DNA from 3 places in the Xenorhabdus sp. XBWT genome. Region 1 is predicted to be linked to each of the others. Evidence: predicted binding sites of a transcription regulator. Region 1 holds the regulator's gene; each other region holds the start of a gene.
What was found. The regulator CRP, encoded in region 1, controls carbon source genes, mostly activating them, when cyclic AMP is high. The targets are predictions, from matches to a motif close to ATGTGANNNNNNTCACAT.

Region 1 (11,305 bases):
AAATGGCTAAAATTAGTCGGGAAATGCTGTTCGAAATACTCAACGCCATTGGCGGGACAGGTAATATTACACACAGTAGTAATTGTATGACCCGATTGCGGCTGACTTTACGCAATGATTCACTTGCCGATAAAATCAGATTGCAGAAAATCGCGGGCGTCTTAGGCGTCATAAAAAGTGATGACCAACTTCAGATTGTCCTTGGCCCCGGTAAAGCTCAAACAGCCGCAGATATCATGAATACACTGCTCAGTGAATCATATAACTCCAATGAACCAAAACTTCATGTCACTGAGCACTATTCTGAAAACCTAAAAGATATCGCCACCTCAAACAAAAAATATCTCAAAGAAAAACAAACCAGCCCAATCCATAAATTTCTGGCTAAATTTGCCACCATCTTCACGCCTTTAATCCCCGGATTTATTGCTGTTGGTCTGTTATTGGGGTTTGCTACCCTGCTGGAGCAGATTTTTGTCAAAGACGCTGTGCATCCCGACGCGACTTTGGTCGAGATGATCGGTTATATGAAAATCTTTAGCAAAGGCATGTTCAGCTTTCTGAGCATCCTGATTGGCTACAATGCGCAAAAAGCTTTTGGCGGATCAGGGGTTAATGGTGCAATTATCGCATCTTTATTCGTATTGGGTTATAACGCCGAAGCCAACAGCGGGTTCTATTCCGGCATAAATAATTTCTTTGGATTCGCCATCGATCCTCGAGGTAACATCATCGGTGTACTGATTGCCTGTATTCTCGGGGCATGGGTAGAAAAGCAAATCCGCAAAGTCATGCCATCTGACCTCGATATGATCCTGACTTCTGCTATTACTCTGCTTATCATGGGTGCTGTTGCTTTTATCATCATTATGCCCATCGGGAGTTATTTATTTACCACGATGTCATGGCTGTTCATGAACTTGAATGGCAACCCATTCGGCACAGCAATTCTGGCAGGTTTGTTCTTAATCGCTGTAATGTTTGGTGTGCATCAAGGCTTCGTCCCCGTCTATTTTGCCTTGATGGATGCACAGGGTTTCAACTCCCTGTTTCCTGTTCTCGCAATGGGCGGAGCAGGTCAGGTGGGTGCTGCGCTGGCGTTATATCTGAAAGCTCAAAAGGGTTCCTTGTTGCGCACTCAAATCAAAGGTGCCATCATTCCGGGGTTTCTGGGAATTGGGGAACCCTTGATTTATGGCGTAACACTGCCTCGCGTAAAACCCTTTGTCACCGCCTGTCTCGGTGGTGCAGTTGGCGGCTTTTTTATCGGTCTGATTGCCTGGTGGGGATTACCAGTCGGATTAAATAGTGTTTTCGGCCCTTCCGGTTTGGTCGCGCTGCCCCTGATGACCTCCAACAATGGTATCTTCACGGGCATGGCAGTATATGGTGCCGGATTGCTCGTCGCTTACCTATCAGGCTTTATACTGACATTATTCTTTGGCAGTAAAAATATTGACATGAATTGACTCCAGTCCCTAATTTTAGCTAACCCAGATTAAAGGGACGCAAGCGGCGGTCAGCAGCCCCATCGCAATATTAAATATGAACCACGCATGGCGATTTCTTAATAAACAGCCAATCAATGAGCCGAGCATAAGCCAGATTGCACCAGCTATTGCACTGGAGATTAACATTACTGCGCTGATAGCCAATATCGAATTGTTATATAGTGATCCGGGCAGACTGTAACTGCTGACTGCCCCCAATCCCATCAACCATGTTTTGGGGTTCAGGAATTGCAGTAACCAGCCTTGATGAATCTTGATGGGTGTCCCTGTCACCTGCGCTGTACGTAGTTGCTTATAGTGTGAAGTCGCCGTTTTCCAAGCCAACCACAACAAATACAGGCTACCGAGTATTTTCAGACCAGTATGCATCGCAGGGTAGATCAGCAGCAATGCAGCAACACCAAAGGCAGACAGCAATAAAATTGTCTGCATTCCCAATACAATACCCAAACAAAGTGGTACAGAGCGACGGATACCAAAAGTAGCGCCCGCTGATGTTAGCAGCAAGTTGTTTGGGCCCGGAGTGACAGCAGAAATAAACATAAATGTACTAAGCGAGAATAACAAACTTACAGTCATGGGTAGATTCCCCTCACCCAAATGGTCAACATTTCCTTTCAAGAAAAATAGCAGTATGTTATTCCACACACAAGATAACTAATCATGAAATCAATTCATTATGAGTGAGAATTTTTGTCCCCATAAACCACACTGGCTGGCGCCTTATTTAAGGCTATCTCATTTAAAACAATTATCCGAAAAACACTTAATTTCAGAACAATCAAAACATCATCAGGAGCAATTACAATGATGATACCGTGGCAACAACTTGAAACCGATACTCTACTCAACTTAATTGAAAGTTTTGTCTTACGTGAAGGCACAGATTACGGTGATCAAGAAAAAACACTTGAACAAAAAGTACAGGATGTCAAACGTCAGCTTGAACGAGGTGAGGTTCTGCTGGTATGGTCTGAATTACATGAAACTGTCAATATCATGCCTAAAGAGATGTTCCGCCCATAAGGTTTGGCCCATTTTATTCATCATAAGAGACTGATTAAAAAGATAATCCCAATTTTTATTGATAAGGAGTCTGTTCATGTCTGCCAAGTATCCTGTTATTGCAATCACTGGCTCCAGTGGAGCAGGAACGACAACTACCAGTGTAGCTTTTCGTAAGATTTTCCAACAACTTGATGTAACTGCTGCACTCATTGAAGGAGATAGTTTTCATCGTTATACTCGCCCAGAAATGGATGCTGAGATCCGAAAAGCGAAAGAGCAGGGCAGGCATATCAGTTACTTTGGGCCAGAAGCCAATGATTTCAGCATGCTGGAAAAGACGTTTTATGATTACGGGGAAACAGGCAGTGGTCGCTGCCGCAAATACCTCCATACCTATGATGAAGCTGTTCCTTATAACCAAGTACCAGGCACTTTCACACCATGGGAACCATTGCCGTCAAACACCGACATTCTGTTTTACGAAGGGCTGCACGGCGGTGTTGTCACGCCACAACATAATGTTGCCAGCTATGTTGACTTTCTGATTGGTGTTGTACCTATAGTCAATCTGGAATGGATACAAAAACTGATCCGTGATACCAGCGAGCGTGGACACTCTCAAGAAGCTGTCATGGATTCTGTTGTTCGCTCAATGGACGATTATATTCGCTATATCACTCCTCAATTTTCACGCACACACATCAACTTCCAGCGCGTTCCCACTGTTGATACCTCTAATCCTTTTTCTGCCAAGGCCATTCCTTCGTTAGACGAAAGTTTTATCGTGATTCGTTTTCGAGGTCTAACCCAAATTGATTTTCCCTATTTACTGGCAATGCTTCAGGGTTCATTTATTTCCAGTATAAATACTATCGTCGTGCCGGGTGGAAAAATGGGGTTGGCTATGGAGTTAATTATGGCACCGCTCGTCAAACAATTACTGGAAGGTAAAAAGATCTCATGATCTAGGCTTCATTTTATTTTTAATAAAACAGGTAACAAAAAATAATGCCGCCTGTTTTATTAAAATAAATAAGTGATTTATGTGGCTATAAATCAGCCTGATAAAAATCATAACCATGAAGAAGCTAATACATGCAAAAACAACGTGAAATACTTCACTAAAAGGACAGTATTCAGCATTATCTTTCGTTATTATAAATATAAAATCAATAAGACCACGTCTCTAGACCAATTTCTGGTAATCTGATAACCAGTTTAATATGCTGAAGCGATACAAGAGAAGACAGAAACGTTTTCCTGTGTTACAAACAAGTCTACATGCGAGACTGGCAAGGTATATGGGTTAAGATCAATACACTTGTATATTGAAATTTTTATAATCCATATAAAATTCTCGTTTGTCAGTTTTTCAGCAAGTTAATATGTTAATCTATTGACTTTATAAAACTAGCCTTAAGAGAAACGGCCTGTTTCTCACTTCATAAAGGCAGAAATAACAACAGAGGATAAAGCGAATGGTTCTCGGCAAGCCACAAACAGACCCTACTCTTGAATGGTTTTTGTCACACTGCCATATTCACAAATATCCATCCAAGAGCACGCTTATTCATCAAGGCGAGAAAGCAGAAACGCTTTACTACATTGTTAAAGGTTCAGTTGCTGTTCTAATAAAAGATGAAGAAGGTAAAGAGATGATTCTCTCTTATTTAAATCAGGGAGACTTCATTGGTGAACTTGGATTGTTTGAAGAGGGGCAAGAACGTACAGCATGGGTGCGCGCTAAAAGCGCCTGTGAAGTGGCTGAAATTTCTTACAAGAAATTCCGTCAGTTAATTCAGGTTAATCCTGACATTCTAATGCGTTTATCTGCTCAGATGGCAAGTCGCCTGCAAACAACTTCCGAAAAAGTGGGTAACTTAGCCTTTCTGGACGTTACAGGCCGTATCGCCCAAACATTACTCAATCTGGCTAAGCAGCCTGATGCGATGACTCACCCTGATGGTATGCAGATTAAAATCACACGTCAGGAGATTGGACAAATTGTAGGTTGTTCACGTGAAACAGTTGGCCGCATTCTGAAAATGCTGGAAGATCAAAACCTGATCTCTGCACATGGTAAAACTATTGTCGTTTATGGGACCCGTTAGTTCCTGAAAAACCGGGCCAGTGTAATCTACGAGATTCCCACTGGCTTCTTTGTTCTGTTATTGCTTTATCTGGCTGCCAGCTTATTTATCTAACCACCGCGCTATCGCTATATCCAGCCGTGCCATGCCTTTTCTGCTATATCATCCTCAGGAATCACCAATGACGGCGTAAAACGCAGAATACCGTCTCCTGCACTCAATAACATCAACCCCTGTTCAACCGCTTTCTGCAATATATTTCTGGATTTACTCTGATACTCTTTTTTCAATACAGCGCCGATAAGCAGCCCTTTTCCACGAATTTTCTGAAAAATGCCATATTTTTGGTTCAGATTCTCCAATGCGCAAATGATCATATCATGACGTTCTTCCACTCCGGCCAATACTTCTGGCGTATTGATAATATCCAGAGCGGCACAACCAACAGAACAAGCCAGAGGATTTCCTACCATTTCCCTCACCTTGTTTTTATGTTTGCCACATCTAAGTGAAATAATAGTCATTAAATATGAATAAAAAACCACATTATAGCAAATAAAAAAACAGTGGAGTGAGGGGTTTGGTGTTACCAGATTAATATTTAAGAAAATTATTCAACAACTCATGTCCTTGCTCACTAAGAATACTTTCTGGGTGAAATTGCACCCCTTCCAGTGGCAAAGTACGGTGGCGTATCCCCATGATTTCATCCACATCACCATTGCGTTGGCTCCATGCCGTTACTTCAAATGATGCCGGAAGGGTTTCCGCAGCAATAACCAAAGAGTGATAACGAGTGACGGTCAATGGATGATCCAATCCCTTGAATACCCCCTGCTGACAATGATGAAGCAAACTGGTTTTTCCATGCATCACTTCACGGGCTTTGACTATGCTCGCACCAAAAGCTTGCCCTATCGCCTGATGCCCCAAACACACACCGAGAATAGGTAACTTTCCGGCAAAATGCGAAATCGCTTCCAGCGAGATCCCTGCTTCATTTGGCGTACAAGGCCCAGGTGAAATCACTAAATGCGTGGGTGCCAGCTTTTCGATATCTTCAAGCTGCAACTCATCATTGCGTTTAACTAAAACCTCTGTCCCTAACTCACAAAAATACTGATATAAATTGAATGTAAAAGAGTCGTAATTATCTATTATTAATAACATAGGAGTATATCCTACTGATTTTATAGTTTTATAAGTTACCCTACCCACATTAGGGTATTATGCATTATGTATCACGGTAAAATAAAATCAGGTAAACACTATTAACGGCAACGAAGTACTCATCATACCACAGAAGCACTGTTAGAATAGTAGCGACAGAGAAGGGAAACTCAGAGAAGAAAGTGCAACCCAAACAATTAAGGGCGATTATCCGAGTATCTACTTATGGCTTATAACCAATGGATTTCAAGAGACAGCGCGACAGCAAAGGAACCGACAAGTTCGTCGGGAACGAATTTGTCCAGCCAAAGACTGTCCCTTGGTGAGAGGCAGGAACCTCTCATTAATCCCCAGAAACATAGACGGCTATGTGACTGGGGTGAGTGAGAGCAGCCTACAAAACAGCAACTTGAAAGATGAAGGCTTATATCAGATTAAGGCTCGATCTTGGCTGACAAGATCACGATAGGCTTTGCTGGTACATTTTGATAAGGACCAACATTTTCTGTCTTGACCTGAGAAATTTTATCAACCACATCCATGCCTTTTACCACTTTGCCAAAGACTGCATAACCAAAATCACGCTGACCATGGTCAAGGAAAGCATTATCGGTAACGTTAATAAAAAACTGGCTGGTTGCACTGTCTTTATCTGCGGTACGCGCCATCGCGATTGTGCCACGAAGATTACGTAAGCCATTATCCGCCTCATTCTTGATTGGCTCCCTAGTGGCTTTTTGCTTCATATCTTTTGTAAAACCGCCGCCCTGAATCATAAAGCCAGGAATCACACGATGAAAAATAGTGTTGTTATAAAACCCTTCATTGACATACTCAACGAAATTCTTGGTGGTAATTGGTGCTTTATTACTATCCAACTCAAGTTCAATTTCTCCGGCTGATGTCATCAGCTTCACGTGAGTTTCAGCTGCCAATACTGGAGTAGCTATCACACCGATAGCACATGCAGCCATAAGCGACACAAAAATACGTTTAAACATTGATGGTTCCTTTATTTTTGAGGTCAACAATAAAACTCATAACAACAAAACTCATTAAGTGTAATTCCCTATAGGGATAAGTTCCAAATATTTACCTACATTTACGAGTATTTTTAGGTGATTAGAAGAAAATCTATCTATGTAATTTTTATATTCGCATATTTTTGGAAGAGCTATTTTGGGAATAAACTCCATATTAATGCCCTTTCCGCACCAAAGAACATAATTTATCAGAGGATAAAGATTCGGCAATATAGTGATGCTAATTAAAAATTTGAATATAGGATGGTATGAGGTGTTTCCGAATATCAATATTCAACCCGTTTCCCGTAACATCAAAAAGGACTAATCATCCCGTTACCCGGTGGCGAATTTCGTTGATATCGTATGTTATTCCGAGAAAAATAAAATATTATAGAGAAGAGTTAATTAAACAACCTAAGTCATGATATTCAAGTGATCGATTGGCTCTTGTTACAGAAAAATGCGACAACAATATCGACATTAAGTTATGCCTGTCCACAAGCCGCCGCTCTCGGTATAATCACCGCGCTATTTTTTGCGTATTCCTCTGGGAGATAACCATTTTGACCATCAAACACTACAACTATCAAATGACCCACTTTGTCACGAGTGCACCTGACATTCGCCACCTGCCTCAAGATACGGGCATTGAGGTCGCGTTTGCCGGTAGGTCAAATGCGGGTAAATCCAGTGCCCTGAATGCACTGACCCGCCAAAAGAGTCTTGCACGTACTAGTAAAACTCCTGGCCGAACTCAGTTAATTAACCTATTCGAAGTAGAAGAAGGGATTCGTCTGGTGGATCTGCCGGGCTATGGTTACGCTGAAGTGCCAGAAGAAATGAAGCGCAAGTGGCAAAAAGCCTTGGGAGAATATCTCCAGAAACGCGAATGCCTGCTGGGTTTGGTGGTTTTGATGGATATTCGTCATCCGCTGAAAGATCTGGATATGCAGATGATTGAATGGGCTGTTGTGATGCAAATCCCTGTCATGATATTGCTGACTAAAGCCGACAAACTGGCATCCGGTGCCCGTAAGAGCCAGTTGGCGAAAGTCCGTCAGACATTGGCGGATCTGGATGGCGATGTTCAGATCGAATACTTTTCTTCCCTGAAAAAAATCGGCGTTGATAAACTCGAACAGAAGCTGGATATTTGGTTCAACCAGACTGCCATTGAAACTGAGGTGGAGTAATCCGCCTGCGTTCACCGCATCCCATCTACTCAATCCAATCGATTTCAATTTGCTGCTTTGCTAGCTGCAAATTGAAACATGACGAGTATAAATCGGACATAAAAAAACGCCCCAGTCAAAAGAGATGACTGGGGCAGCTAATATTCAGCTAAATCCGATTACGTGAAGTAAAAGGTCTGAAAGATAGAACATCTTACCTCTGTACCCTACGCAGACAACTTTACCCTATTCTTTCAATCAAAAAAAGATTTTTTTGTAATTAATTTTCATCAAATGCCTCGATTCAGCCATTGTTCTTTAATCAAATTAGGTTTTACACTATCTTTAATGTAGTTTAATTACATATTTGTGAGATCCAGATCTAATATAAAACCTAACTGAAATTGTTGTTACAAGCCTCTTCGCTGCGTAATAGGGGTAATCTTCGTCGATTAAATAAACTGTGATTCCATAAAAATCATTCAATAAAAAAATATTTCTGCACAAAGATAAAAGCCTAAAAAAAGAACCGCAAAAATTCGGTTCTTTGATTTCTTCAGCAGATTTTTGATTGGCAAAATATCTGCCTTATTGATTCATCAGTGTGCCTGATCCCAGTCATCACCAATCCCAACATCAACTTTTAATGGCACATCAAGCTGCATACTTTTTTCCATCAATTCTCTGATTTTCTGCTCTGCCATCTCCAACTCAGATTCATGTACTTCAAACACCAATTCATCGTGAACCTGCATGATCATACGTACACCGGGTTTTTCGCTGACTATCCAATCATCTACCGTAATCATTGCCAACTTGATGATGTCCGCAGCCGTGCCCTGCATTGGTGCATTGATGGCTTCACGTTCTGAAGCCTTACGACGCATGGCATTACGTGATTTGATGTCCGGCAAGTACAACCGACGACCTTCCAACGTTTCAACAAACCCATGCTCAGCTGCTTGTTGACGTGTACGCTCCATGTAAGCCAGCACCCCTGGATAGCGCTCAAAATAGAGATCCATGTAGCGTTGTGATTCACCACGCGGAATACCTAACTGGCGGGATAAACCAAAAGAACTCATTCCATAAATCAAGCCAAAATTAATCGCTTTCGCACTACGGCGCTGTTCACTGGTGACTTGTTCCAGTGGCACACCGAACACTTCTGCGGCAGTCGCCCGATGGATATCTTTGCCCTGTGCGAACGCCTCCAGCAATCCTTTGTCCTGTGATAAATGCGCCATAATACGCAATTCTATCTGCGAATAATCTGCTGCCATAATGCGGTAACCTTCAGGCGCAATAAATGCCTGACGAATACGTCTTCCCTCATCATTACGGACAGGAATGTTTTGTAGGTTCGGATCACGAGAAGAAAGGCGCCCGGTTGCGGTCACAGCCTGATGATAGGAAGTATGAACGCGGTTTGTCAGCGGGTTAACCATCTGGGGCAGCTTATCGGTATAGGTAGATTTCAGTTTGGCCAGACCACGATGCTCCAAAATAACCCGTGGTAACTCATGATGTTCAGCCAGCTCTTCCAGCACTTCTTCGTTTGTCGATGGCGCGCCATTTGGGGTCTTTTTCAGTACAGGCAAGTTCATTTTCTCAAACAGAATGACTTGCAGCTGCTTTGGCGAAGCCAGATTGAACTCTTCATCCGCCAACACATAAGCGGATTTTTCCAGCTCATCTAAACGCGCAGTAATTTCCCGTGAATGTTCTGCCAACGTTTGGGAATTGATCAATACACCTGTTCTTTCTATACGGGAAAGCACCTGTACCAACGGCATTTCAATTCCTTGGAACACTTTTTTCAGTGTCTCAGCGCTCTCTAACTGAGGATACATTGCCAGATGCAGTCGCAAAGTCACATCTGCATCTTCCGCTGCGTATTTTGAGGCTTCCTCCAACGGAATTTGATTGAAAGTAAGCTGTTTCTTGCCTTTGCCCGCAATTTCTTCAAATGTCGTGGTTTTATAGCCCAGATAGCGTTCTGCCAGACTATCCATATCATGTCGCCCTCCCACGCTATTCAGTACATATGACTCCAGCATGGTATCAAAAACAATACCATCCAGAGCAACGTCATAACGCGCCAGAACGCCACGATCAAATTTCAGGTTCTGACCAATTTTGGGCAGGTTGGCATCTTCCAGCAGTGGTTTTAATGCTGCAAGAACCTCATGCAGATCCAGTTGCTGTGGTGCATCCAGATAATCATGTCCCAATGGCAAATAAGCCGCTTCAATTTCTGATTCTCCCGCCACAATGGCAAAGGACATTCCCACCAAATTGGCTGTCAGGGTATCAAGGCCATCAGTTTCGGTATCAAAAGAGAATGCCGGGGACTGTTTCAATTTCTCAATCCACTCATCAAGAGATTGGCGCTCAAGGATGGTTTGATAGCTTTCCGGTGAAATTTTGACGGAGGTTGACGCTGCCGCTATCGAGTCTGATTTAGTACTGCCAGAGGCAGGTTTCTGACCTTTACCTTCCAGCCAATTGCCATTCTGCACGTCATTTATCCAGCGCTTAAATTCATAATGATTGAACAGAGCCAGCAATTCATCCACATCTGGTGGCACAACAGCAAGATCGATACAAACCCTATCCAATTCAACGTCAGTTTTAATTGTCGCCAATTGATAAGAGAGGTAGGCCACCTCTTTATGCAGTTCCATTTTTCCGCCCAGTGTTTTAGCACCACGGAAGCTCAGTGTGGCAATCTCATCAAGTCTGGAATAAATGTCATCCAGACCGCCAATACCCTGCAATAGCCCCAACGCGGTTTTCTCACCAACGCCTGGAACGCCCGGGATGTTATCGGAAGAGTCTCCCATCAGGGCAAGAAAATCGATAATCAGTTCAGGAGGAACACCATATTTTTCCGTGACCTCTTCCGGCCCCAGAATAGTATTGGTCATAGTATTAATCAGGGTAATGTTCGGTGTCACCAACTGAGCCATATCTTTATCGCCGGTGCTTATCAGAACAGAGCGGCCTTCTTGGTCAGCCTGCAATGCCAATGTGCCAATAACATCATCAGCTTCGACACCCGGTACAACCAAAATTGGCAGTCCCATGGCTTTGACCATTTTATGCAACGGCTCGATCTGAGCACGCAAATCATCCGGCATAGGAGGGCGATGAGATTTATATTCAGCAAATAGCTCATCACGGAACGTTTTGCCCTTGGCATCAAACACGACCGCCACATGGCTCGGTTTATACTGCATGATTAAACTGCGCAGCATGTTCAGCACGCCATACATGGCGCCCGTTGGTTCTCCCGCACTGTTTGTCAGTGGAGGAAACGCATGGTA
Region 2 (11,305 bases), 1.0 Mb from region 1:
CACTAGACTGACGCCGGTATAGCGGAAGCTATCGAAAATATTAGAGTTGAGGTAATCCTCTCCCAATGTTAATTTCGCGTCCAAACGTGGAATTGCACGATACACGTAGTAACGATTCCAATCCCAATCACGTTCTCTGTCACCAGAATTCCCTAATTTACTATCTTTGGATTTGAAGCGGTTATATCTGGCCTGCCAATCAGCCCGAAAGCGCCACGCCCCAGCGTTCATACCCGCGATTCCGTTAGCACTGATCTGCTGGTTGTTTCTGCCCTGAGCTGGTTTGGATGTTTGTGCGTTTAAATTGTAGTCAAACAACAAACCAGAAATCCCTTCATCCCAGCGTGAAGGAGGGTCCCAGTCCGGTAAGTCATATTCCAGATAGATTTTAGGAACAACTAAATACAGTGTATAAGTAGCCAGTTCACCTCTGGCTGATATACCTGGCAATGTATTGATATCAAGGCATTTTCCATCATTCTGCCATCCCAGTTTTTCTATCCATTCCCGCTTCAAAGTTATTTGCTTAACTAATTCAGGGGATAAACAGGCTTCACTAGCTTGTGGATCATCATCTGGCGCAATGAAATCAATAGAATACGTATCAGGAAATTCATTATTATTCATCCGGACAGCCATAATATAATTACCCGGCATGATATAACCTGCACGTGCAAATTTCTCCAAATCAATACTGGAGAGTTCATTGATATCCAGCGCGCCTGTATTAAATTCAATCGATGGCTTAGAATAAGCCACTTGAATACCAGATAGCACAAACAGTAAAAAAGCAGAAAGAGGTTTAACTTCGAATGTTGAATGCCTTTTTTTTATTTTATTAATTATCTTTTTTTTATTAGTCACTTTATTTTTATTAAAGAAATTTTTTCTCTCACTGTTTGTTTTTCTATTAATGAATGAAAAACCATGATTCATAGAACCTGAAAACAAAGCCATAGCATCCTCTGAACAATGAATCGTTAATAATCCAGTTTTAATTTATCCGCTATCTGATACTGCCGAGTTTATAAGCGTTAAGGTTTATCACCTAATGCATGGCATCATTAAAGTTCATCGATCTAAATTGAGGACTCTGATCGATATTGGGGTTGCAGAGATAGCCACATGTCCTGCTTATCTGTAATATGTTACGTTCTCTGTCTGTGCTTCACCGGTTTTACTATACCGCGGGAAGCAGAGGAAACATGTCACCATCGGTATGCCATTAAAAGTTATCTCAGAATGGAAAATTTTTATTTTCCGGATACAACCAATAGAGAACACCTTAGGTAGATTAAATAAATAAAAAAGTATTTCAATTCACATCTATAGAGACAGCTCCTATTAATGGCACACTTTGCTAACTCAATTGCCAATAATATTAACATATATCAATAAAACAGATCCTGTTACAGAATATTGTGATCACACTCTGAGTAGTAAATTAATCTCAGAAATACCCAAGATATATTATCAGGAAACCCAATACCAAGGCGAAAACGAGCTTCCTGATATACAACCTAAAAATTGCCAGCTAATTTGCTATATTACAGGTAGTTTAAAGAGAAGTTAGCAATAGCAGTGAAGTTACCTGGAACAACTAAGTTTTTGCCTTCGCCATCAGATGAGTTAATACCTTGCAGGTAAGCTGCGAAATGTAGATCGTTGTTACCTTCAGACAAAGACATCACGTCAGATTTATCTCCCAAGGGGATGATTTTGCCGGCCGCATTAGTGATAGCAATTGCAGCACCTTTTGCAGTTCCTTCAATACCCAACAGGCCTTGAGAAGTTACACCATAATTGTTCTGCCCAGTGAAAGTCGTTACCAGACCATTTTTAGTTTGATCAGTACAGTTTTCTAATTCAATTTTGAAGAAATGAGATTCTGAACGACCACCATCTTTAAGGATATGGCTAGAAATTTGTCCCAGATTAACTTCAACGTTGTTATTTTTGATTGAGCAAGGTGCATCAATGATAGAACCAGTGAATTTCACTGTGCCACTACCTTGATTAACGGCATTTGCCGCACCAGCAGTTAAAGCCACACCAAAACCTAAAACCATCGCCAATTTGTTAAGTTTCATAATTTAACTTATGCCTTTAATTGTAAAATAGATACTAATAGCCAAAAGGAAGCCGAAGCACAGAAATTAATTTCTGACACTTAGGCGAATGATTATTTAGTTTTTTGACACGATTCATAAGTTGTCAAAATGAACCAAACCGCCAATATAATTCAACAGAACATATCTTAAGTCAAATTTCAGCTGATAAAACTACTTATGTGCTTTAACGTCATATAAAATATGAGTTTTTACAAAAAACCATGTCTAATGAGTAGTATATATTACTGATATTTTTTTATTTTTAGATTATTTGGCTAAATTATATCGGATGATGTTTAGTAGTTCAGAATCTTAATTGGCGTTGCTTTATTGCTCTATTTTATCATCCCGAAGGTAGGGTTTGTGCTATTATATCAAAATAATAACAATATTTAGATTTTAATATTTAATTAATTGATTAAATCAAAATAAAACAAAAATATTTAACAAGGTAAGATAATTACCAAGCTAATTATTTATACAAAATATCAATTCTAAAAAATAATTTTGATTTTGTTGAATATATTATTTTCATTCATTTTTTAATCAAAAAATGAATGAATAAAACACCAAATTAAATAGATATGTGAACTCTATTTTTAAGAAAATACCTATGATTACTATATGACTGGAAAATAAAAAGCCCTTTCCAATATTGGAAAGGGCTTATCTTTTTCTAATGAAATGCTAAAACTATTTACGCTTTTTTAATTATCACCCAATAAAATGGATTCAAGCGCAATCTCGATCATGTTATTAAACGTCAGTTGGCGTTCTTCAGCCGTTATTTGTTCGCCAGTACGGATATGGTCAGAAACAGTACAAATAGTCAGTGCTTTTGCACCAAATTCAGCTGCCACACCGTAAATACCTGCAGCTTCCATTTCAACGCCCAGAATGCCGTATTTTTCCATTACGTCGAACATTTGTGGGTCTGGTGTATAGAACAAATCTACAGAGAAGATATTACCAACGCGGGCATCGATATTTTTCGCTTTAGCTGCATCAACCGCATTACGAACCAGTTCAAAGTCCGCAATTGCAGCGAAATCGTGATCTTTAAAACGCTGACGGTTTACTTTGGAATCGGTACATGCTCCCATGCCAATCACAATATCACGGATTTTAATGTCTTCACTGACAGCACCACAGGAGCCAATACGAATGATTTTCTCAACACCAAATTCAGTGATCAATTCTTTGGCGTAAATAGAACAGGATGGAATACCCATACCATGCCCCATAACAGAGATACGGCGACCTTTGTAAGTACCGGTGAAACCCAGCATACCGCGAACATTATTAACCTGACGGGCATCTTCCAAGAAAGTTTCCGCAATATATTTTGCACGCAGTGGATCGCCTGGCATCAAAACAACATCAGCAAAATCGCCCATCTCAGCATTAATATGTGGGGTGGCCATAAGTTTATTTCCTTGTTTTTATTACATATATGTAAATGGATAAAAATCGAGGGAAGCCAATTGGCTTCCCAAAAAATTAAAACATCGCTTTGCCGTAATCCATTGGTGATAGATTGAAATATTTTGCAACTGTCTGACCAATGTCAGCAAATGTTTCGCGATGCCCTAATGAACCGGGTTTAACTTTAGGTCCGTAAACCAGAACCGGAATATGTTCCCGAGTATGATCAGTACCTTCCCAAGTCGGGTCACAACCATGGTCAGCGGTAAAGATCAGAATGTCATCCTCTTTAACCAGTTTCAGCATTTCCGGCAGACGACGGTCAAATAATTCCAGTGCTGCCGCATAACCCGCTACATCACGGCGGTGGCCGTAAGAAGAGTCGAAATCAACAAAGTTGGTAAATACGATGGTGTTATCCCCTGCCTGCTCCATTTCAATCAGTGAAGCATCAAACAGAGCATCAATGCCCGTTGCCTTAACCTTTTTGGTGATACCCACGTTTGCATAAATGTCTGCAATCTTACCAATAGAAACCACTTCACCTTGTTTCTCATCAACCAATTTTTTCAGCATGGTTGGGGCAGGTGGCTCAACAGCCAAGTCATGACGGTTACCTGTACGCTGGAAGTTACCCGCTTTATCCCCAACAAATGGGCGGGCTATGACACGGCCAATGTTGTATTCACCAATATTCAGCTCTTCACGAGCGATTTCACACAGTTCATACAGGCGATCCAAACCGAATGATTCTTCATGGCAGGCAATCTGGAAAACAGAATCTGCAGAGGTATAGAAAATCGGTTTACCGGTTTTCATGTGTTCTTCACCCAGATTATCCAGAATCACGGTACCGGAAGAGTGACAGTTACCCAGATATCCCGGAAGGTTGGCACGCTCAACCAGTCTATCCAGTAATTCCTGCGGGAAACTGTTCTCTTCGTCCTGAAAATAGCCCCAGTCGAATAAAACAGGGACACCCGCAATTTCCCAGTGACCTGATGGCGTGTCTTTACCAGAAGAAAGTTCACTCGCATAACCATAGGCACCAATAATGTCGGCATCTTTATCCAAACCAATTGGAAAAGTTCCACAAGACTCTTCCATCGCCTTACCCAATCCCAAACGACTCAGGTTTGGCAGGTGCAATGGTCCTTTACGGCCGATATCAGCCTCACCACGGGCACATTGCTCAGCAATGTGCCCTAAAGTGTTAGACCCCTCATCACCAAACTTTGCAGCATCTGCGCTTGCACCGATACCAAAGGAATCCAATACCATGATGAATGTACGTTTCATAATTTTCTCCTGCGTCAATTCACGCTATCAATGCGGAAACTGTCGGCTATTAAAATCTATTTTTGATTCTTATTTGGTTTATCCACTGATACGGCGATAAACCATCGGTGTGGCAGCTTTTGTTTCGTTTTTTTCTAAGGTCATTTTTTCCAAGACAAAAGCGTTACGCACAGCTTCTGCGGCTTCATGCCAAGCATTTTCACTATTAGCATGAATCACTGCCAGAGGGGTATCTGCATTCACCTGCATATCCAGCGTAACAATATCACTCAGCCCCACACTGTAATTAATAGGATCAGTCGCCTTACGACGCCCTCCTCCCAATGCAACAACAGACATGCCCAACGCACGGGTATCCATTTCTGCAACTATGCCATTTTGCCCAGCCAATACTGGCTTACTAAATTCTGCTGTTGGCAGGTAACGGGCATAATTTTCGACAAAATCAGTCGGCCCTTTTTGTGCAGCCACCATACGACCAAATATTTCAGCCGCGTTGCCGTTGTCCAGCACCATTTGTAGTTTACGGCGTGCATCATCACGATCGATTGCCAGATTACCTGAAACTAACATTTCGGCAGACAGAGCCATTGTCACTTCAAATAACCGGGGATTACGGTATTCTCCTGTCAGAAATTGAACCGCTTCACGAACTTCCAGCGCGTTGCCCGCACTGGATGCCAGAACTTGGTTCATATCCGTCAGCAACGCGGTTGTTTTGCAGCCTGCGCCATTCGCTACCTTGACGATGGATTCAGCCAGTTGTTCCGATTGTTTGTAAGTTGGCATAAATGCCCCGGAACCTACTTTCACATCCATAACCAGTGCATCCAATCCTTCAGTCAATTTTTTACCTAAGATGGACGCAGTAATCAAAGGGATAGAATCAACAGTCGCAGTGATATCACGCGTTGCATAAAGACGTTTATCCGCAGGAGCCAATGAGCTGGTCTGTCCGATGATGGCAACACCCACATCCCGAATAATGTCACAGAAACGATGCTCATCAGGAAAAATGTCAAAACCGGGGATGGATTCCAATTTATCCAGTGTTCCTCCGGTATGCCCTAAACCACGTCCAGAGATCATCGGTACATATCCTCCGCAAGCCGCCACCATCGGGCCAAGCATCAGGGATGTGACATCTCCTACACCGCCTGTCGAGTGCTTATCAACAATCGGGCCGGACAAATTCAATGCTTTCCAATTTAAAACTGTACCAGAATCACGTATTGCCAAAGTCAAGGCAACGCGTTCCTCCACTGTCATATCATGGAAATAAATAGTCATTGCCAGCGCAGCAATCTGCCCTTCAGAAACCGTATTATCACTGATTCCGTTAATAAAGAAACGGATCTCGTCTTCGCTCAGTGGATGACCATCACGCTTTTTGCGAATAATTTCCTGTGCCAAAAACAAAGCTACCTCCCAATCATTATTATTTGAAAAGAATGGCAGTAATGCACACTATTTTAGCGGGCATTTAATGAATTATTATTGATCTCAATAAACACTACTCTGCTTCTGGCTCTGGTGTCCAAGTGTGTTCAGCAAACTTCCCAATAAACTGGAAGCACCAAAACGGAAATGGCGAGAGTCAGTCCATTTGTCTCCCATAATGTGCTCAGCCAGAGCAAGATACTGTGCCGCTTCTTCGGCTGTGCGTACACCACCTGCGGGTTTAAAACCAACGTTGTCACCTACGCCCATATCGCGGATGACAGTTAACATGATTTCAGCACTCTCAAGTGTTGCATTAACGGGAACTTTCCCCGTTGAAGTTTTGATGAAATCCGCACCTGCTTTGATCGAGATTTCAGAGGCTTTGCGAATCAGTTCTGCTTCTTTTAATTCGCCTGTTTCAATAATCACTTTTAGCCAGACACCTGATTCAGCACAGGCAGTTTTGCAGGCTTTTACCAAATCGAAACCAATCTGTTCATGGCCAGCCATCAATGCACGATAAGGAAAAACAACATCCACTTCATCAGCACCATAAGCGATGGCAGCACGAGTTTCAGCCAGTGCAATGTCAATATCATCATTACCGTGTGGGAAGTTGGTAACAGTGGCAATGCGGATATCGGGGGTTCCCTGTTCACGCAATACCTTGCGCGCCACAGGAATAAAACGCGGGTAGATACAGACGGCGACCGTTTGTCCGGCAGGGCTGTTTGCCTGACGACAAAGTGCTGTCACTTTCTCATCTGTATCATCATCATTAAGCGTAGTTAAATCCATCAGACTCAGCGCGCGCTGGGCAGCGACGGTTAAATCGGTCATAAAACTCTCCAACGGTATTATTATCGTGACTGAATCAGTTCACATCTTCTTTTGTACGATTATTTTGAACGAACGCGGTTATCTTTAACAGTTAACGTCCTTAACAATCAACATGTTCGTTTGTTGGCGAGCGGACTTAGTTCCTTGAAGATGCTGCTACGATAATACACGATGCAACAACTGAATTCCTTCTCTCCGCACTATTTTTGTGCAATATTTCTGCACTATACTGGCTTTCTTCTTGCATGACCCCACAGATATCAACTTGATTCATTAAGTCTTTGAATATCATTATTTGAACATGTAAATGTCCAATAATTAGTGCTTCAAATCACACTAATAAAATATGGTTTGCAAACGAAAACATTTTAATGTGAAAAAAGTCACATTAAATAGCGTTGGGAAAAACAAATGCAGGTGAGAAATCTCACCTGCATTCAATTTGATACACGCTTCCTGAGTGCTACGCTTCCTACGTTTTACAGAGAGAGGAAGAACCCAGCAATAGTTGCACTCATCAAGTTAGAGAGTGAGCCTGCCAATACAGCTTTCAAGCCGAAACGAGCAATATCGCCGCGACGGTTTGGTGCCATACCGCCCAAGCCGCCCAGAAGAATAGCCACAGAAGACAAGTTAGCGAAGCCACACAGAGCAAAGGAGATAATGGCTTTGGTATGTTCGGAAAGTACTTGCAGGCCTGCGGCCTGAACAATATTGTCAGGTTTCAGGTATTCACCAAAGTTCATGAATGCGACGAATTCATTGACTACCAGTTTCTGGCCGATGAAAGAGCCTGCAATAGTCGCTTCATGCCACGGAACCCCGATCAGATAAGCAATTGGTGCAAAAGCCCAGCCCAGTACCAGTTCCATGGATAATTGAGGATAATCGAACCAACCGCCGATACCGCCCAGAATACCGTTTAACAAAGCGATCAATGCGGTGAATGCCAACAACATTGCACCGACGTTCAGAGCCAATTGCATACCAGATGCTGCACCTGATGCGGCCGCATCAATGATATTTGCCGGACGCTCTTCTGCTGCAACCAGTGACATCGCATCAGTAGTATCATGTGTTTCTTCGGTTTCAGGCACCATCAGTTTCGCAAACAGCAGACCACCCGGTGCCGCCATAAATGAAGCTGCAATCAGGTATTCCAATGGAACACCCATAGAGGCATAGCCCGCCAATACTGAACCCGCTACAGAGGCCAAGCCACCGCACATAACAGCGAACAGCTCAGATTGGGTCATGGTAGAAATATAAGGACGAACAACCAGAGGGGCTTCGGTTTGACCTACGAAAATATTCGCGGTCGCAGACAAAGATTCAGTCCGGGATGTTCCCAGTATTTTCTGCAAGCCACCACCCAAGATTTTGATGATAAGCTGCATAACGCCCATATAATAAAGCACGGCAATAAGTGAGGAGAAGAAAACAATTACCGGCAGAACACGCAGGGCAAAAACAAAACCACCGCCACCAAACAGTTCAAACATTTTGTCGGAAACCAATCCGCCAAAAATAAAGTCTGTTCCTTTCTGGCCATATCCAATCACATTGGAAACGCCTTCTGACATTCCTCCCAGAATGTCTTTACCAGCGGGTACATAAAGTACAAATGCCCCAATAGCAATCTGAATCAGGAAGGCGCCCAGGACAGTACGGATTTTAATAGCTCGATAGTTACTGGAGAAGAGTACTGCGATAAAAATCAGCACTGCCATCCCGACCAGGCTCATAAGGAGTTGCATTGGAAGAATCCCTGTTCACTGAATGAATAATAAAAAATATGTCAGTTTTTTTGTAATTTCCTACTGACATTGTGTGTGTGCTGATTATACCTAGTACTAAAAAGGAACAAGCAACTAACATCACAATTTAATACAGCAAAAAGTAATATAAAAACGAAAAATGAGATACACATCACATAAATCCGCCTAGTTTCGGTGGGACTAGATAATTTAGCGGGAAAAAAGGTAAAAAAAAGAATAAATAAGCAGAGAATATAAGTTAAATATTATTAATGTTTAATGAAAACCGATTATATAAATCCACAGCTAAAAAACTCAATGAGTTTTGCCTATTAAAATCAGCCCAGTGAAAATAGTACTCTACTATTATGATAAATTTGATTGGCAATCTCATCCGGTGATTCTGTACGCAATTCACACAGTACTGAAAAAACTTGTGCAACTTTTTCAGGTCGATTGGGTTGGCCTTGGGATCCTGCCAGAGGCATATCAGGCGAATCAGTTTCCAACACTAATGATGACAAGGGTAGCTGTGAAATAGTATTACGTGTCTTTTGTGTTCTGTCATAAGTAATGGTTCCTCCTACGCCAATATAAAATCCCAGGCTAATAAAAGCCTTGGCTTGTGAGAAGCTTCCTGCAAAACCATGAATCACACCAGTACGTGGCAATTTATGTTTTCGTAAAATTGCGACCAATTGATCATGACTTTTTCTGGAATGAAGTATCGCGGGTAAATCATACTGTTTGGCCAGCTTCAGCTGTGCTTCCAATACACTTTTTTGCATCTCAAACTGCGGTTCAGGCATATAAAGGTCTAGGCCTATCTCGCCTACCGCCACACATTTGGCGCTTTTTTTCTGTAACTGTTGGTTCAACTCATCCAAATGTGCATTTTGATGTTGACGGATATAAAGCGGATGTAAACCGAACGCAGCATAAATTGAAGGATAAGCCTCTGCCAATGCAGCAACCCGCTGGAAATTTATTTGGCTTACCGTGGGCACAATAATTTTTTCTACACCCACTTTTCTGGCTTGTTCCAGACTTTTTATTTCATCGCCAGCAAAAGGCGAAAAATCAAAGTGGCAATGTGTATCAATAAACATCTAATTATCCAAATTATCCAAATTATCCATCATGATCTTGCTCTGTTGCCTGTGTGTTGTCTATCACATCAGAGGCAGGTGCCCCCACTATCAGAGGATTGGTGTGATTCAGGAAATGGTTCCGCCGAAAGCAGCTATGATTGACACTATCTGAATTTAATCCGCTGCGACATACACCATAGCTTTTACGTTCAATATGCCCAAATTTTCCGTCCACAAACGTATGCCCAATAGTTGCCAAAAAATATCGCCCGCAGCGTCTCCCCAAATGATAATTCTGATTCAATACACTAATTCGGCTTCCCAATGCCATTGTCGCCAATGGGGCTGGCGGATAGATTTCGAAGATCTGCACATCATCCGGTGGATTTTCGATAAATTTTTGCGTCCGGCGGTAACTGTTGGCATGGAGATTAACCATCTTAACCATTTTTTGCAGACTGCTGTCTTCCAACCAACGCTCCATACGCTTGAACCACTGGGGTGTATAGTAAAGCTGTGAAGGAACTGTCCGGATTACAACAATTGTATCCGCACCACGGAGATAGGCTTCTTGAACGGGTATCGCATCGCAAATACCTCCATCTTGATAAACAACATCATCAAGGGTAACGCCATTACGATAAAATCCCGGAATAGCGCTGGAAGCCTTCAATATGTCCATCCAATTTTTGTCATTAGGATGCAAATAATCAGGTTTAAAATTATCAGCACGACAGGCACACATGTAAAATTCACGTCCTGCATCAAATTGGCGTATCCCAACAGGGATATTAAGCGGTAATTGTTCGGATATGGTATCCATATACCAATCCAAATCGATCAGATGCCCACCACGAACAAAACGCAGGGGATTAAAAAAAGCGGGATCGGTTGTATAACGATTGATGATTTTACGTGCATAGCCTCGTTGACCACAAATATAAGCAGAAAGATTTTGAGCACCTGCCGACGTTCCGAGAAACAATTCAAACGGATTAAAACCAAGGCGAAGAAACTCATCTAAAACACCAGCGGTAAAAATACCTCTCTGACCACCACCTTCACAAACGAGAGCAATTTTCCCGGGTTTGATCTGCGAGTTATAAGCCAAAGGTTCTATATTACCCAGCGTTATTCGAATATGTTTCCCCACTATTCTCCCCCTCTAAAAGCCAATAATAATATCAAAGCATAATACATTTGCTGAATATCATGAGTATATTGTTACATAAGTGATTAATTTGTTAGCTTGTATTAAACACTTTATATTTAGAATCTTCTGCTCATACCTGCCTTACGCAGATCATGCTCTTTGGAGACAGAATATACGATGAGACGA
Region 3 (11,305 bases), 1.1 Mb from region 1:
TCGTTTCTTTCTTTAAAACTTCAAAGGCCCTTTTCCAGACAAACGGCATCATTAATTCAATATGCAGTGTTCCATCCAATATAGTGCAGTGATGCAATGCTTTCAGAGCAATCAAATCCCGCTCTAATGTTGGATGTTTGAATGTTGCCAGTATTTTCGCAACATGTTCTTTCAGCAGGTCAGGATTGGTCTGCTCGGGGGATTGTGAGTTCATCCCGGCTCCTTTTGATTTATCTTTTTTCAATCTATACCCAATGGATTTCAAAATGCAGCCTGAAAGACGGCGGGTATAAAACTGTTTGGTCATCATAACAGAAGCTAACGACTTCGGATAAGGCAACAAGTAAAAGTAACGAAGTTCTTGCGTTACCCTAGCGACAACGCTCCTTATCAGGTAACATCAAAAACCCTTTTCATTTTTACGGAAGTCAGATCCTAACTATGTCTCAAGTCGCGAACAAATTATTGGTGACCTGTGCGTTGCCTTATGCTAACGGTCCCATCCATCTCGGTCATATTCTGGAACATATTCAGGCTGATATTTGGGTTCGTTATCATCGAATGCGCGGCAAAGAGGTTCACTTTGTCTGTGCCGATGATGCCCACGGTACGCCAATCATGCTGAAAGCCCAGCAAACTGGTGTTTCACCAGAAGAGATGATTGCCAAGGTGAATCTAGAGCATCAGCAGGATTTTGCCGGCTTTGCTATCAGTTATGATAATTATCACTCTACACACAGCGAAGAGAACAAAGCGTTTGCATCACAAATCTATCTGGAACTGAAAAAGAACGGTTACATCAAGAACCGGACGATTTCTCAACTGTACGATCCAGAAAAAGGAATGTTCCTGCCAGACCGTTTCGTCAAAGGTTCCTGTCCAAAATGTAAGGCAGAAGACCAATATGGCGATAATTGTGAAGTCTGTGGAACCACTTATTCCCCAACCGAATTGATCAACCCGCGTTCTGTTGTTTCTGGGGCAACACCAGAAATGCGTAAGACAGAGCATTTCTTCTTCGATCTGCCTGCATTCAGCGACATGCTGCAAAAATGGACTCGTTCCGGCACGTTGCAGGAACAAGTAGCGAACAAAATGCAGGAATGGTTCGATTCAGGTCTGCAACAATGGGATATCACCCGTGATGCGCCGTATTTCGGTTTTGAGATCCCTGATCAACCAGGCAAATATTTCTATGTCTGGCTGGACGCTCCAATTGGTTATATGGGTTCATTCAAGAACCTGTGTGACAAGCGGAGTGACCTGAATTTCGATGAATTCTGGGAGAAAGATTCCAAGACTGATCTCTATCATTTCATCGGCAAAGACATTGTTTATTTCCACAGTCTGTTCTGGCCTGCAATGCTGGAAGGCAGCAACTACCGTAAACCAACCAATCTGTTTGTTCACGGTTATATCACCGTTAACGGCACCAAGATGTCTAAATCCCGTGGGACTTTTATCAAGGCCGAAACCTATTTAAAACACCTTGATGCAGACTGCCTACGTTACTATTACGCTGCTAAGCTTTCTTCCCGCATTGATGATATAGACCTGAATCTGGAAGATTTTGTTCAACGTGTAAACAGTGATGTCGTTAACAAAGTAGTGAATCTTGCCTCACGCAATGCGGGTTTCATTAATAAACGCTTTGGTGGCAAGCTGGCTGATCAACTCGCTGATCCTGAGTTGTACCAGAAGTTTGTTGATGCCGCACAGGTTATCGCAGAAGATTTCACTAATCGCGAATTTGGTAAGGCAATCCGTGAAATCATGGCACTGGCTGACCTCGCTAACCGCTATGTTGATGAACAAGCACCGTGGGTTGTAGCGAAACAAGAAGGCCGTGACGCCGATCTTCAGGCTATCTGTTCAATGGGAATTAACTTGTTCCGTGTGCTGATGACTTACCTGAAACCCGTCCTTCCGGGCTTGTCCGCACGTACAGAAGCATTCTTGAATACAGAACTGACTTGGGATGGTATCCGTCAACCTCTGCTGAACCATGACGTTTCCCCATTCAAAGCTCTTTTTAACCGCATTGAGATGGCTAAAATTGAAGCGATGGTTGCTGATTCAAAAGAGAACATCGAGCCTAAAAAAACGGTAACAGGCCCGCTGGCAGATGATCCGATTCAGGACACCATCACATTTGATGATTTTGCCAAGATTGACCTGCGGATCGCATTGATCAAACAGGCAGATTTTGTCGAAGGTTCAGACAAATTGCTGAAATTATCCCTTGATATCGGTGGCGAAACTCGTCAGGTTTTTTCTGGGATTCGTTCTGCTTATCCTGATCCGAAAACGTTAGAAAACCGTCTGACCGTGATGGTTGCCAACCTCGCACCACGCAAAATGCGCTTTGGCATTTCAGAAGGCATGGTAATGGCAGCAGGCTCCGGCGGAAAAGAAATTTTCCTGTTAAGCCCGGACAGCGGCGCACAACCAGGCATGCAGGTTAAATAATCGATATATTCTGACAGAATATTAATTATTACCAGACAACATTATTGTTGTAAAGATAGTAAAGCGGGCTAAAAAAAGCCCGCTTTTTTATGTGATGTATGGCACATTTAGAAAGTTAATCGTATGATGAACTCTCCCTATATTGAGGAATTATCGATTATGTCTTTCCAAAACATGCTGATGATGGGCTGGCAATATCTGCGCGCATTCGCACTGCTCTATTTGTGCTTGATTGCGGGGAATATCATTTCAGCATTCCTTCCTTTCTCTCTTCCCGGTAGTATTATTGGTTTACTTATCCTTTTCGGTTTACTGGCATTCCAAATTATTCCCCCACATTGGGTGAAGCCAAGTTGTAGTCTGTTGATGAAGAACATGACATTACTCTTTTTGCCTATTGGGGTGGGGATCATGAATTATTACCCACAACTCAGCCAACAAATGCTCCCAATCGTTCTTTCATGTGTCGTCAGTACAGTGATTGTCATGATTGCCGTTGCTTACAGTTCCCACTATATCCATCGCGAACGCATCATTATTGGTTCCAAACAAGAAGCAACTACTACATCACAACAACTTGAAGAGAAAGAAAAATGTTGAGCTATATCTGGTGGTCACTGCCATTAACACTACTTGTATTTTATCTAGCCAAAAGACTGTCTATACGATTAAAACTTCCTGTATTTAATCCCTTATTGATATCAATAACCATTATCATTCCTTTGCTCCTGATGACACATACATCATATGAGCACTATTTTGCAGGCAGCCGGATATTAAACGATTTGCTGCAACCAGCCGTAGTCGCTCTTGCTTTTCCTCTTTATGAACAGCTGCACCAAATCCGTACTCAGTGGAAATCAATCATTACCATTTGTTTTATCGGCTGTATTGTCGCAATGGTAACCGGTACAGCTATAGCATTATGGGCAGGTGCAACACCTGAAATCGCAGCCTCAATTCTGCCTAAATCTGTGACAACCCCTATTGCTATGGCGGTAGCCAATTCCATCGGTGGGATTCCTGCCATCAGCGCTGCTTGTGTGATCATGGTGGGTATTTTAGGTTCTATCTTCGGTCATAACCTATTTAATCTTCTTAAAATAAAAACGAAGGTTTCCCGAGGATTGGCTATGGGTACAGCAGCTCATGCAGTAGGAACCGCCCGCTGTGCTGAGGTAGATCATACTGAAGGTGCATACAGTTCACTGGCCCTGATGACCTGCGGCATTATTACTTCACTGATTGCACCTTTTTTATTCCCGATACTGCTTCACTTGTTTAGTTGATTATTCTACAAATGATTTTCATCTAAATAGTTACCAAACCGTAATAAAAAAGTGAAAGAATTAATAAAAATCATAATAATTTGATTTGTATTGCTAAAATAATAGCTTTATTACACAAATTTCATTGATTTTATGGCTGTTATCACATTACAAACCTAAACAGACATCCTAGAATGGCCTTCAATTAATTTGGAGATCATTCTATGCAAGCTCGTTTTAACGCTATTTGGTCAGAAATTACCCCTAAACTGCAACAAGCTTTGTTGCCTTATATCGGAAGTGACGATTTTCCAGCCATGCTGACAACGGAGCAGGTTGAGTCCATCAAGCGGAACAGTGGCTTTGATGATCACGCTTTGGCATTTGCCTTATTGCCATTAGCTGCTGCCTGCTCTATTGCTCCTATTTCTCATTTTTATGTCGGTGCAGTTGCACGGGGAGAAAGTGGTAATCTCTATTTTGGCGCCAATATGGAATTTCCGGGAGTGCCATTGCAGCAAACCGTTCATGCAGAGCAATCAGCAATAACCCACGCTTGGCTTCATGGCGAAAAAAAACTGGCTTCCATCACTATCAACTATTCACCTTGTGGTCACTGCCGACAATTTATGAATGAATTGAACAGTGGAACACAATTAGAAATTCACTTACCTGATCGCCCACCATTAACTTTGGCCGATTACCTGCCTGAAGCCTTTGGTCCGCGTGATTTAGCTGATACCCCACTGCTGTTGGATACAGTTAACCATGACCATCAGTTGGCTACCCATGACAATTTAGTGCAAGCCGCATTAGATGCTGCGAACCGCAGCCACGCGCCTTACAGCCAATCCCATGCAGGTATAGCATTACAAGATAACCAAGGGAAAATTTATACTGGCCGTTATGCGGAAAATGCTGCATTCAATCCGAGTTTGCCACCATTACAGGCTGCTTTGATATTTATGAATATGTCGGGTGGTGATTGTCAGTCCATCGAACGGGCTATGCTGGTTGAAGGTGAAAACAGTCAGTTATCACAATGGAACGCCACAAAGTCCACATTAACTGCTTTGGGTTGTACTAAAGTGGAACGGCATACCTTTTGAAATGAAATAAGAGTAAGTTAACAAAATGGCGATTTATCCCCTCCATTACTTCCAAGAGGGGCAAATTGAAAGAATTAAATAACATTTAATTAGCCAATTCTGTATGTTATCTCTCATTTTTGCTCATGATAATCATATTTAAGTAACATTTGCTGTACTTATTTTTTTTATCTTCTTAGGATCTATAGCTGATTTTGTTATTGATTGATTAGTCCAAAGAGTAAGCATCATGGAACTGGAACACGAAAGTAAACGTCCTCTTTATATTCCCTACGCTGGCCCGATTTTATTGGAATTCCCTCTACTGAACAAAGGCAGTGCTTTCACGGAAGAAGAACGCAGCAATTTCAACTTGCATGGCTTATTGCCACAAACCGTTGAAACAATAGAAGAGCAGGCCGAACGCGCCTACCGTCAATATCGCGATTTCAAGAATGACTCCGATAAACACATTTATTTAAGGAATATTCAGGACACCAACGAAACGCTGTTCTATCGGCTCCTTGACGCCCATCTCAGCGAAATGATGCCTATTATCTACACACCAACCGTGGGTGCAGCGTGTGAACACTTTTCTGATATATATCGTCGCGCACGTGGTCTGTTTATTTCCTATCCAAACAGAGCCTACATTGATGATATGCTGCAAAATGCCACCAAGCAAAATGTTAAAGTTATCGTTGTCACCGATGGAGAGCGTATTCTTGGTTTGGGTGATCAGGGTATCGGGGGCATGGGTATTCCTATCGGTAAGCTGTCGTTGTATACCTCCTGTGGTGGGATCAGCCCAGCGTACACCCTGCCAGTTGTGCTGGATGTAGGTACTAATAACCCGCAACGCCTGAATGACCCGCTGTACATGGGCTGGCGCCATCCGCGCATTACCGGCAAAGAATATGATGAATTCGTAGATGAGTTCATTCAGGCTGTGAAACGCCGCTGGCCTAATGTGCTGCTGCAATTTGAAGATTTTGCCCAGAACAATGCCATGCCGCTGCTGACCCGTTATCGTGATGAGCTTTGTTGCTTCAACGATGATATCCAAGGCACCGCAGCCGTTGCCCTTGGTAGCTTGATTGCCGCCAGTCGTGCTGCCGGCCGTCAGTTGAAAGATCAAACTGTGACATTCCTCGGTGCAGGTTCCGCTGGCTGTGGTATTGCAGAACAAATAGTTGCTCAGATGAAATCCGAAGGATTGAGTGATGAACAGGCCCGAGCCCGTGTATTCATGGTTGATCGTTTTGGTCTGCTGACTGATAAACAGCCAAACCTGCTGGATTTCCAGAGTGTATTGGTACAGAAAAATTCAGCCTTGCAATCATGGGATGTCAGCAATGATTCCCTCTCATTGATGGATGTGGTTCGCAACGCGAAACCTACAGTCTTGATTGGTGTTTCCGGTCAATCCGGTTTATTCACCGAAGATATCATCCGTGAGATGCATAAACATTGCGAACGTCCAATCGTGATGCCGCTGTCTAACCCGACATCGCGTGTGGAAGCCCGTCCTGAAGACATTATTAACTGGACTGACGGCAAGGCACTGGTCGCGACTGGCAGCCCATTTGCCCCCGTACAATATCACGGTCAGGAATACCCAATCGTGCAATGTAACAACTCCTATATTTTCCCGGGAATCGGCTTGGGTGTTATTGCTTCAGGAGCCAAACGTGTTACGGATGATATGCTGATGGCATCCAGCCGCGCATTGGCGGATTGTTCACCGCTGGCACAAACAGGTTCAGGTCCATTGCTGCCACCGATTGATGATATTCAAGAAGTTTCCCGCAAAATAGCCAAAGAAGTAGCGAAAAAAGCCCAAATTCAAGGTGTGGCGATTGTTACATCAGAAAATGCCTTGGATGAAGCGATTGAACGCAATTTCTGGAAACCAGAATATCGCATTTATAAACGCACTTCATTCTGATAATACCCTTAAAAAGCCTGCCGCCATTCTGACAGGCTTTTTTACAAAACTATCCATAATTATTACCATAAACTCATCGTAAATGCTTCCAGACAGACAATTCATGATTTTTTCTGCTATTCAAATGAAATTACGCTTATTCCACCCAAAAACCTATCTCACCGAAAACTTGCTTCGGTATTTCAAGTAAAGTAGCCTTTAATCTATTGACCCATAAGTACATATAAGGCAAACGAAAATCATGTGGAAGCGCTTGATTACTAGTCTGATTTTTATCATTGCTGTCCTCATGCTGACAGCAATTATGCTTGATCGTTGGATTAGCTGGAAAACTGCTCCTTACATTTTTGATGATCTCAGGCAACTTCCTGAGCGGGATGTCGGTATGGTGCTCGGCACATCCAAATATTATAAAAGAGGTACATATAACCAATACTATTTCTACCGTATTCAAGGCGCGGTTAACGCTTACAATAGTGGAAAAATTAAATATCTGCTATTAAGCGGGGATAATGCACAGCATAATTATAATGAACCGATTACGATGCGGAAAGATTTGCTCAAAGCAGGAATCCCAGCCAGTAACATTGTGATGGATTTTGCTGGTTTCAGAACTCTGGATTCAATTGTCAGAACTCGCAAGGTATTTGATACCGATGATTTTACGATTATCACCCAGCGATTCCATTGTGAACGGGCTCTGTTTATCGCCATGCATTTTGGTATAGAGGCACAGTGTTATGCTGTACCGTCCCCTAAAAATATGATGACTATTCGTCTCAGAGAAGTATTAGCACGCCTCGGTGCCTTGACAGACCTGTATATTTTAAAACGTGAACCGCGTTTTTTAGGCCCGTTAATGCCAATTCCGGCACCACATGCCGTACCAGCAGGAATTCAAGGTTATCCTGCCGTATCACCAGATGAATTACAAAAACTAGAAAAAAAATCTCGCGAGGAATAATAAATGTAGAGCCAGTTAAATAGGCTCTACATTTAAACTTCATCACACAATGTTTACTTGAAATTTACGCTAGTTTCGCCGTCAGACAACGCCAAAGCTGCTCCAACGGCCCTTGTGAGTAACGTTTTAACCACCAGCAAGCAAACCAGATGTTCAATGCCCAGATAAATGGCACAAACGCCATTAGTTCCAAACGAGTAAACTGACCAAATAATTCAAAGCGATAAAAAAGCGTGGTACAGACCAGAGTTTGCAGCAAGTAGCTACTTAATGCCATTTTTCCCACTTGCCGTAACCAAAAAGTGACTCTCCAACGTGAAATGGCAGGCCAAAATCCATAAATCAACGCGATATAAGCAAAAGCTAACAACGGTGTTGCCAATTCAGTGATGGTGTAGCGGATAGTCCACGACGCAAAATAACTATAAGGATATAAATACTGGATTGATAAAGCCGCACATTGAATAGTCATCCCAACAGGGATTAGACATAATGCCAGATGACGATAATGTTTGTGGCTAAACTCACCTTTCAACCAGCCATTACGCAATAACATTGCACCCCAAAGCATGACCCCGATTATTTGCCAGCCATATTGCACAATGACCACTATCATTGCGCCACTTATTTGGCGGATCCGGTACTCCATGGCCAAGAGTCCGCCATGAGTTTTCCAGAAAGTTTCATGAAAAATATCTTCCAGTGTTGGCATCCAGAATGAATTATTCTCTCCCACAGGAAACAGCCCCAGAAGATAAAACATCATTACGCCGAACAAGTAAAAAGTCGCTCCGGTACTGAATAACTTTTGACGAGTATTGATAAAGTGCCATGTCAGCAAGCCAACAATGCCATATGACAACAAGATATCGCCATCCCATAGCAAAATGCCGTGCAGTAAGCCAATCGCCGCTAAAATTAGTAATCTGGAAATATTCCAGTTACGTTCCCGTTGCCGAAGCAGTTCAAGTGAGGCTCCAAATAATAACGTCAAGATGAACAGAAACTTTCCCTGAGTAAAAATACTCAAAGTAGACCATGTAACCACATCAGAGAATGAGACAGAATCTTTATAAAACAGATTCATATAAGCGGCATATGGCAAAGCAAAGCTGGTAATATTCAACAACAATATCCCCAAAATGGCAAAACCACGCATACTATCAATGACCTCAATTCTCTGATTTATGACTCCCTTGCAACTATGCTCCATGATAATAAAAATTCATCATGACAAATGCAGATGACGTACTGCGCGCAGGAATTCCTGCCGAGTATTCTGGCTTGACTTAAATAACCCCCCCAGAGACGTCGTTGTCGTGGTACTGGTCGCATCACGGATACCACGTGCTTTCACACAGTAATGGACAGCATCTATAGAAATGGCAACATTGCAGGTACCAAGCAACGTTTGCAACGCAATCAGGATTTGCTGTGTCAAACGTTCCTGCACTTGCGGGCGTTGAGCAAAAAACTGAACAATGCGGTTAATTTTCGACAATCCAATCACTTTATCCTTAGGGATATACGCAACTGTTGCTTTGCCATCAATGGTCACAAAATGGTGTTCACAAGTGCTGGTCAATGTAATATCACGGACTGTTACCATCTCATCCACTTTCATTTTGTTTTCTATCAACGTAATTTTCGGGAAGTTATGATAGTCGAGTCCTGAAAATATCTCATCCACATACATTTTTGCGATACGGCCCGGTGTATCCGCCAAACTGTCATCACTCAAATCGAGATTTAACAGTTTCATAATTTCTGCCATATGTTCCTCAATGCGTACCTTACGCACCTCCGGCTCCAGAGTTTGTTCACGCAGAGGAGTTTCAAGACCACGGGCGACCAGTGCCGAATGCACCAGCGCGGCTTCTGTACTTAGGGATGACATCAGTTTCTCCAAGAGTAATACCTTCCGTCACTTGACGGGTAATCGAAACGCTTATTTTAATCAGATATCAGTGAGATGTAACACTACTCGGTATTCGCTCACATCGTATCTGCGTATAACTATACCTGTACGTAACCAATGCGCCAACTCAGGATAGGTCACGACGAATATTGCTGCGATAAAATACCAGTAACCCGGCAACGACCAAACCAATAAATGCGATGTAAAGAGCAGGTTCCAGTTTACCAATCAGCCAGGTGGAAATGGCTGACAACATCGGCCCAACCAATTGCCCCAACGCATAGCCTGTGGTCAGCAACCCCGCCATGTAACGTGCATGATCTGGAGCCAATTCACGCCCATACTGCAAAGCCAGTTGCACAACACACATAAATCCGCCACCTACCAACAATGAACCCATCATCAGCCCAGCGATGCCCGGTAATATTTCCGTCGTCAAAATACCTAATGCCTGAAGCCATAATACAGCCGCCAAGCGAACTTGGGCAGTTGATACATTGCGCATCAAAATACCCAGAATAATGCCAATGACAGAAGCGCCACCAAATATTGGCCAGACAAATTGGGCAAACAAACTATCAGGGAAACGTTCTGCTGCTATTTGGGAAAGGAATGTTGCAGGCAGGATATAACCAAATCCAGCCAAACTGTAACTCCATACTAATCGCTTGATTTCAGGTGTCAGCGTGAGTTTTTGGATGGCGGTCTGCGGTCGATGCAACTCTCCACGGCGAGGCAAGTGACGGCTAACATAAATACTGAGCAACAGAGCAAAAATACCGTATAACATCCATGCAGTAGCCGCGCTCATTTGGCAAGATTGAATTCCCATCGCCAGAACACCACTGATAAAGATCCCTATCCCCGGCCCCGAGAAAACGGCAGCACTTAATCCGGGACGATTCAGCTTCCCCAACGCCTCATTCGCCCACGCTGCTACCAGTACCAACGTCCAGCCACTTGCCCAACCAATAAAAAAACGGGCAATACTGTGCAATACGGGTCCATCCAATAATGCGGAAAGCAGTGTGATAATCACTGCTCCCCATAACCCACTCCATAAACGGTATTCCACAAAACGCTGCGCCCGCATCGCATCATAGGAGCCAGCCAAATAACCAAGGTAATTGAATGCCGCAACAATTCCTGCTCCCGTTAATGTAAGTTGGGATTCGGCAATCATCAGCGGAACTTGTGGAGTAAAAGTGAAACGGCCTATTCCCATTGCAACAACCAGAGCGAGAAAACCGCTTAATGCAATCTGAAAAGATTGATAATGACGTTCATGAGGTGTGATGATTTGATTTCTCATAGTAATTAAATAGCAATAAAATCAGTTGCTTTTATTGGAAATGATGCAGTTATAGCAAATCATGAATATAATATACATCTTTTATTAACAGACATTTCCCGTCATTCCCCATCAAGGTAATCTTTGCCATAATGCTGGCAATACAAGAATAAACGCTTGTCCGCCATCGGTGATATTCACAATTGCGGCATATAGGGAGTTCCTCATGGATCACTGTCATACCTCAGGCTTAATTTCACTTGAACAGGCACTCGAAAAATTACTGGCACAAACCGTCCCCCTGACTTCCACAGAAACCATTAATCTGACCGAATCTACTGGCCGCATTATCGCCACCG

Region 2: the regulator CRP is predicted to act here: its motif matches at 9,036-9,053, upstream of AC5JQI_RS15870 (NupC/NupG family nucleoside CNT transporter).
Region 3: the regulator CRP is predicted to act here: its motif matches at 2,559-2,576, upstream of AC5JQI_RS06685 (CidA/LrgA family protein).

The regions. Positions count from the first base shown of each region.
Region 1 is NZ_CM180990.1:348,659-359,963, reverse strand. It holds gene murP (PTS N-acetylmuramic acid transporter subunit IIBC) at 3-1,469, shown strand; gene AC5JQI_RS01570 (LysE family translocator) at 1,485-2,090, opposite strand; gene AC5JQI_RS01565 (YheU family protein) at 2,319-2,537, shown strand; gene AC5JQI_RS01560 (phosphoribulokinase) at 2,614-3,483, shown strand; gene crp (cAMP-activated global transcriptional regulator CRP) at 3,998-4,630, shown strand; gene AC5JQI_RS01550 (aminotransferase class III-fold pyridoxal phosphate-dependent enzyme) at 4,738-5,082, opposite strand; gene AC5JQI_RS01545 (aminodeoxychorismate synthase component II) at 5,204-5,779, opposite strand; gene ppiA (peptidylprolyl isomerase A) at 6,214-6,780, opposite strand; gene yihA (ribosome biogenesis GTP-binding protein YihA/YsxC) at 7,368-7,997, shown strand; gene spfP (small protein SpfP) at 8,142-8,189, opposite strand; gene polA (DNA polymerase I) at 8,576-11,305, opposite strand, start outside.
Region 2 is NZ_CM180990.1:3,630,455-3,641,759, reverse strand. It holds gene AC5JQI_RS15900 (outer membrane usher protein) at 1-999, opposite strand, end outside; gene AC5JQI_RS15895 (fimbrial protein) at 1,548-2,090, opposite strand; gene deoD (purine-nucleoside phosphorylase) at 2,819-3,535, opposite strand; gene deoB (phosphopentomutase) at 3,612-4,835, opposite strand; gene deoA (thymidine phosphorylase) at 4,914-6,254, opposite strand; gene deoC (deoxyribose-phosphate aldolase) at 6,339-7,118, opposite strand; gene AC5JQI_RS15870 (NupC/NupG family nucleoside CNT transporter) at 7,598-8,863, opposite strand; gene AC5JQI_RS15865 (TatD family hydrolase) at 9,214-9,984, opposite strand; gene AC5JQI_RS15860 (patatin-like phospholipase family protein) at 10,007-11,119, opposite strand; gene AC5JQI_RS15855 (hypothetical protein) at 11,236-11,305, opposite strand, start outside.
Region 3 is NZ_CM180990.1:1,477,402-1,488,706, reverse strand. It holds gene apbC (iron-sulfur cluster carrier protein ApbC) at 1-214, opposite strand, end outside; gene metG (methionine--tRNA ligase) at 442-2,469, shown strand; gene AC5JQI_RS06685 (CidA/LrgA family protein) at 2,629-3,069, shown strand; gene AC5JQI_RS06680 (CidB/LrgB family autolysis modulator) at 3,063-3,758, shown strand; gene cdd (cytidine deaminase) at 3,962-4,846, shown strand; gene AC5JQI_RS06670 (NAD-dependent malic enzyme) at 5,076-6,773, shown strand; gene sanA (outer membrane permeability protein SanA) at 7,015-7,737, shown strand; gene yeiB (DUF418 domain-containing protein YeiB) at 7,802-8,950, opposite strand; gene folE (GTP cyclohydrolase I FolE) at 8,966-9,634, opposite strand; gene AC5JQI_RS06650 (YbfB/YjiJ family MFS transporter) at 9,783-10,967, opposite strand; gene moeA (molybdopterin molybdotransferase MoeA) at 11,173-11,305, shown strand, end outside.